One region of the Streptomyces sp. TM32 genome, then DNA from elsewhere that is predicted to be linked to it. Evidence: riboswitches for the same ligand, from Rfam matches in the RefSeq annotation. Region 1 holds a riboswitch; the other holds the start of a gene.
What was found. Region 1 has a riboswitch for glycine ahead of gcvT (glycine cleavage system aminomethyltransferase GcvT). Riboswitches for the same ligand answer to the same signal wherever they lie in the genome.
Positions count from the first base shown of each region.

Region 2: linked by a shared signal. The riboswitch ahead of gcvP (aminomethyl-transferring glycine dehydrogenase) and the one ahead of gcvT (glycine cleavage system aminomethyltransferase GcvT) in region 1 are both predicted to bind glycine.

Region 1 covers NZ_SDIG01000140.1:4,969-8,169, forward strand. Annotated here, with positions in the region: gene glyA (serine hydroxymethyltransferase) at 1-137, opposite strand, end outside; gene gcvH (glycine cleavage system protein GcvH) at 233-610, opposite strand; gene gcvT (glycine cleavage system aminomethyltransferase GcvT) at 740-1,867, opposite strand; glycine riboswitch at 2,019-2,114, opposite strand; gene EST92_RS24600 (AAA family ATPase) at 2,390-3,073, shown strand.
Region 2 covers NZ_SDIG01000132.1:6,196-9,396, forward strand. Annotated here, with positions in the region: gene gcvP (aminomethyl-transferring glycine dehydrogenase) at 1-1,825, opposite strand, end outside; glycine riboswitch at 2,014-2,110, opposite strand; gene EST92_RS23965 (PRC-barrel domain-containing protein) at 2,225-2,611, shown strand; gene EST92_RS23970 (DNA polymerase IV) at 2,518-3,201, opposite strand, start outside.

The sequences.
Region 1 (3,201 bases):
GCCTCCATGACGGCGACGGGGGCGAAGTTCTCCGACGCGATCATTTCGAGGGTGGACTGCTGGCGGTGGAGTTCGGCGTCGACGGCGGCGGCGACATCGGGGTCGAGCTCATGGAGGGAGCTGTTCAGAAGCGACATGAGTCTTTCCTGGGGAGTCAGGGGCGCGATGGGGATCTCCCGGACGGAGGCCGGGGGAGCTTCCACTCGGCGGTGGCGGACGGGGAGCCGGCGGCTCAGCCCTGGATGAACGCGGCGTACTCGTCGGCCGAGAGCAGCTCGGCCGGCTCACCACTGGTCTTCACCTTGAACAGCCAACCGCCCTCGAACGGGGCGGAGTTCACCAGCGAGGGGTCGTTGACGACGTCCTCGTTGATCTCGGTGATCTCCCCGTCGACGGGCGAGTAGAGATCGCTGACCGACTTGGTCGACTCCAGCTCGCCGCAGGTCTCACCCGCCGCGACCGTGGTACCGACCTCGGGGAGCTGCACGTAGACGACGTCGCCGAGCGCGTTGGCCGCGTGCTCGGTGATGCCGACCGTCGAGACGCCTTCCTCGGCGCCCGACAGCCACTCGTGCTCCTTGCTGTAGCGCAGCTGCTGGGGGTTGCTCATGGCTCGATTCTCCTGTACGCGAGGGTGTGGTCGTGAAGCGGGTCGCCCCTGGCGGAGCCAAGGGAAGGGATCTTGCACAGTGCGACGCACGGGTGCGCGCCGCGGGCGGCTCCCGGCGGGAGCGGCCCGCTACTTCTGCCGCTTGTAGAAGGGCAGCGCGCTGACCTCGTACGGCTCATGGCTTCCACGGATGTCCACGTGGACACCCTCGGTGCCCGGGGTGGCGTAGGCCGCGTCGACATAGGCGATGGCGATCGGCTTGCCCAGGGTGGGGGAGGGCGCCCCGGAGGTGACCTCGCCGATGACCGTGCCGTCGGCCGTGACGACCGGGTAGCCCGCGCGCGGGACCCGGCGGCCCTCGGCGAGCAGACCGACCAGCTTGCGCGGCGGGTTCGTCTCGGCGCGCTCGGCGGCCGCCGCCAGCGCGGCGCGGCCGACGAAGTCACCGTTGTTGGTGGTCTTCTCGAACTTCACGACCCGGCCCAGGCCCGCGTCGAACGGCGTGGTCGCGGTGGTGAGCTCGTGCCCGTACAGCGGCATGCCCGCCTCCAGGCGCAGGGTGTCGCGGCAGGACAGACCGCAGGGCACCAGCCCGGCGTCCTTGCCGGCCGCGGACAGCGCCTCCCACAGGGCCACCGCGTCCGCCGGCCGGACGAACAGCTCGAAGCCGTCCTCGCCGGTGTAGCCGGTACGGGCGATCAGCGCCTCGACGCCGGCGACCGTGCCGGGCAGACCCGCGTAGTACTTCAGGCCGTCCAGATCCGCGTCGGTCAGCGCCTTGAGGATGCCGGGGGACTCCGGACCCTGCACCGCGAGCAGCGCGTAGGCGTCGCGGTCGTCGCGGATCGCGGCGTCGAAACCGCCCGCCCGCGCGCTCAGCGCGTCCAGCACCACCTGGGCGTTGGAGGCGTTGGCGACCACCATGTACTCCTGGTCGGCCAGGCGGTAGACGATCAGGTCGTCGAGGATGCCGCCGTCCTTCTCGCAGATCATGGTGTAGCGGGCGCGGCCGGTCTTCACGCCGCCGATGTTGCCGACCAGCGCGTAGTCGAGGAGATCGGCGGCCTGCGGGCCGGTGACGGTGATCTCGCCCATGTGGGAGAGGTCGAAAAGGCCGGCGCGGGTGCGGACGGCGACATGCTCGTCGCGCTCGCTGCTGTAGCGCAGCGGCATGTCCCAGCCGGCGAAGTCGGTCATGGTCGCGCCGAGCGCCCGATGGGTGGCATCCAAGGCAGTACGGCGGGGGGCATCAGTCATGGTTCTGGGCTCCCAGGCATGGGTGAGAGGACGTTCTCCCCATCTGTCATCGGAACCTGAGAGGTTCACCGGGATCCCGCGAACGGACCCGGTTTGCACCTTGGGTGGAGCCACCCCGTCAACCGGGCGGTGACTCGCTTTTCAGATCTGCCTCGCCCGTGCGGTATAGGGGCCTGAGAGATTCAAGGGAGGACTTGCTCCTTCGGCGCCCCGCCATGGCGGCCGGGGACTCTCCCGCGCGGGTTCAAGCGGCCGGTATGGAGTTGGCGGTGCACAAGTGAGACGCGGTGTGCACGTGGCGGCCACATCATTGCACGGGATCGCCCGATACAGCAGCCCTGGTGGGCGGCCCGCCCATGACGTGGGCGGATCGGGCAACCGTCTTGATGGGCATTACCTTTTCTTGACACTCTGCGGGTACGGGACGGACTCGAACCGGAACAGAACCGGACGGGGAGGGTGATCACGGTGCACGGAGAAGCGGCATACGGTGCCACTTCAGAGGTCGTGCCCACTGAGGCCGTGCGTCCCGGCCGCGTGCCGGGAGCGGCCGCCGCGGTGTCCCGCGGCGGCCGTCCGCGGCGCACGGTCCTGCGGCCCGGCCGCCGCGCCGGGGTCGTGGATCTGCGGGGTGCGGGGCGGGCGCGCGGCGTGGTCGAGCTGCGGTTCCCGGCCGGTGATCTGGTGGTGGTCTCCGGGCTGCCGGGCAGCGGCAAGAGCACCCTGATGCACCGCGTGGTGCCGCCGCTGGACCGGCGCGGCGCCCTGGTGCACCGCATCGATTCGCAGGACGTCCGCGAGCGCTGGGAGCGCGGCCGGCTGCGCCGGCTGCCCTACGCCCTCTACCGCCCGCTGGTCCGGGCCGCCCACTATCTGGCGCTGCGCCGTGCGCTGCGCTCCGGCGACAGCGTGGTGGTGCACGACTGCGGGACGCTGGCGTGGGTGCGCGGCTGGCTCGCCCGCTCCGCGGTGCGCGGCGGCCGCGGGTTGCATCTGGTGCTGCTCGACGTGCCGCCGGAGGTGGCGCTGTCCGGCCAGGAGTCGCGGGGGCGCGGGGTGTCGGGCTACGCCTTCGCGCGTCATCGCGGGGCGGTGGGCCGGCTGGTCGGCGCGGCGGAGGCGGACCGGCTGCCGTACGGGGTCGGCTCGGCGGTCCTGCTCGACCGGCGGGCGGCGAATACCCTGGAGACGATCGGCTTCGACTGAGCGCGGCGGCCCCGCGGCGGGCCCGTGCCCCGAGGGTTTCCGCGCGCGCTTTCTCGTCTAGGGTCTGAACCAGCGGGCAGCCCCCAGGGGTCGTCGGCCAGAAGGTGCGGTTTGGAACGGGTGGGTTG
Region 2 (3,201 bases), on a different contig from region 1:
TGGTGCCGTGCGCCGAGGACGGGATCAGGCAGACCGTGCGCTGCTCGTCGCCGTTGGCGCGGTGGTAGGCACGGACGGCCAGCAGGCCCGCCAGCTCGCCCTGCGATCCGGCGTTCGGCTGGAGGGAGACCTTGTCGTAGCCGGTGACGACGGCCAGCCGCTCCTCCAGCTCCTGGATGAGCGTGAGGTAGCCCGCGGCCTGGTCGGCGGGCGCGAACGGGTGCAGCTGGCCGAAGGCGGGCCAGGTGACCGGCTCCATCTCCGTGGTGGCGTTCAGCTTCATCGTGCAGGAACCGAGCGGGATCATGCCGCGGTCCAGCGCGTAGTCCTTGTCGGCGAGGGTGCGCAGGTAGCGCAGCATCGCGGTCTCGGAGCGGTACCGGTGGAACACCGGGTGGGTGAGGTAATCGTCGCCGCGCAGCAGCGTCTGCGGCAGCGCGTCGGCGACGGCCGCGTCCAGCTGCTCGATGTCGCCCTGCACGCCGAAGGCACCCCAGACACCGGCGAGCTCGGCGCGACCGGTGGTCTCGTCGCAGGCGATGCCGACCAGGTCGGCGTCGATCTGCCGGAGGTTGACCCCGGCCTCCCGGGCGGCGGCGACGACCTCGGCCGCCCGGCCGGGCACCCGCGCGGTCAGCGTGTCGAAGTACGCACCGTGCACGATCTCCACACCGCCGGCCCGCAGACCCTCGGCGAGGATCGCCGCGTAGCGATGGGTGCGCCGGGCGATGGTCCGCAGGCCCTCAGGGCCGTGATAGACGGCGTACATCCCGGCCATGACGGCGAGCAGCACCTGCGCGGTGCAGATGTTGCTGGTGGCCTTCTCGCGGCGGATGTGCTGCTCACGGGTCTGCAGTGCGAGGCGGTAGGCTTTGCTGCCGTCGGCGTCGACGGAGACGCCCACGAGGCGGCCGGGCAGGCTGCGGGCGAACTGGTCACGTACGGCCATGAAGCCGGCGTGCGGGCCGCCGAAGCCCATCGGGACGCCGAAGCGCTGGGTGGTGCCGACCGCGATGTCCGCGCCGAGCTCGCCGGGCGAAGCCAGCAGCGTCAGGGCCAGCAGATCGGCGGCGACGGTGACGATCGCGCCCAGCTGGTGGGCCTGCTCGATCAGGGCACGCGGGTCGCGGACCGCGCCGGAGGCGCCGGGGTACTGGAGCAGCACGCCGAAGACGCCGCGCTCGGCGACCTCGGCGGGGATCCCCTCGCTCAGGTCCGCGACCACGACCTCCACGCCGGTCGGCTCGGCCCGGGTCTCGATCACGGCGACCGTCTGCGGCAGACAGTCGGCGTCGACCAGGAAGACGCCCTGCTTGACCTTGCCGACCCTGCGGGACAGCGCCATGGCCTCGGCCGCGGCGGTGCCCTCGTCCAGGAGGGAGGCGCCGGAGGTGGGCAGCCCGGTCAGCTCGGCGACCATGGTCTGGAAGTTCAGCAGCGCCTCCAGGCGGCCCTGCGAGATCTCCGGCTGGTAGGGCGTGTACGCGGTGTACCAGGCCGGGTTCTCCATGACGTTCCGCAGGATCACCGTCGGGGTGAACGTGCCGTAGTAGCCGAGTCCGATCATGGACGACAGCACCTGGTTACGGTCCGCGAGGCCGCGCAGCTCCGCCAGGACCTCGGCCTCGGTACGGGCCTGCGGCAGGCCGAGCGCCTCCGCGCTCTTGATCACGTCGGGTACGGCGGTGGCGGTCAGTTCGTCCAGCGAACCGAATCCGACGTGCGCGAGCATCTTCGCCTGCGCCTCGTGGTCGGGACCGATGTGCCGGCGCGCGAAGGGGGTGCCGCTTTCCAGCTCGGTCAAGGAGATGCGGTTGGTGGTCATCTGCGGGGGCCTCCTGGTCGGTGCGACCTACGAGGGGCACCACGGCGCGGGTGCCCGGACGGCCTCCCCCTCTGTCATCTCAACCTGAGAGCTTCACCGGCCCGCGCGAGGCGGCCCGGCTTTCACCGTCGGTGAGGAGGGGTCCCGGAGCTGTGCCTTCCGCGGCCCGCCCTGCTTTCCAGAGTGACCTCGTCCATGCGGTACGTGTGCCTGAGAGATTCCGGGGAGGATTTGCTCCTTCGGCGCCCTGGTCGCGAACGACAAGGACTCTCCCGCACGGGGTCTACGGCCATTCGCCAGCCTACCAGCGCGCCACTCGAAGGATCCTTCGAGTGGCCGGGGCATGAAATGTGCCGTTTGGTAGTTGTCACAGGGCAGTTGCGACCAATTGGAGGGGCCGTGCAAACCGATATCGATCCCCGGAGCCTGATCGGCCGCAAAGCGTTCGACCGGAACGGCGCCAAAATAGGCACGATCGACGAGGTCTATCTCGACGACGCGACGGGGGAACCGGAGTGGGCAGCCGTGCGCACCGGACTTTTCAGCCGGGACGCGTTCGTCCCCCTCGAGCCCAGCAAAATGGTCGGTGAGGGCCTGCACATTCCCTACGACCGCAAGCTGATCAAGGACGCGCCGGACTTCGGCGTGGGCCGCCATCTCTCCCCCGAGCAAGAGCTCCAGCTCTACCACCACTACCGCTTGGATATCTCCTCCCCCACCGATCCGGTGTCCTCACCCGGTTCCGGCGACAGCGAGTTCGGCAAGATCGCCGGCTCGGACGACTGAGCCTCCGCCGGCGCCCCGCCCACCAGCGGCAGGGGCTCCCCCGGCCGCAGCGCCGGGTCCTCGACAGCAAAGGTCCGCACCCTTCCCGGTGCGGACCACGGCGTTTCGAAGCGGATGGTCACCCTCCCCACACCGCTCCCCTGCACCCAGCCGGCACCGTACTCGTCGTGCACCACATCCAGGCCCGGGTGCCAGCGTCTCGGCAGCTCCTCCCCGGCTTCCTGCACCTGCGCCGCGCCACCCTCCGCCACCGCCGCCTTCGCGGTCTCCGCCGCCTCCCGCTCCGTCGCCAGCTGGGCGAACAGATCCTCCTGTGTGAAGTCGGCCAGCCCGCTGACCCCCACGCCCAGCAGGCGGACGCCGCCGGTGGTGTCCACCGTCTCCAGCAGCCGTACAGCGGCCTCCCGTATCACCGCAGGGTCGTCGGTGGGCCCCCGCAGCGTGTCGGAGCGGGTCAGCGTCGAGAAGTCGTAGTTCCGCACCTTGATCACCACCGTGCGCCCGGAGCGCCCGGCCGCCCGCAGCCGCTGTACGCAGCGGTCGGCCAGCCGCAGCACCTCGCTGCGGACCCGCGCCCGGTCGGTCAGATC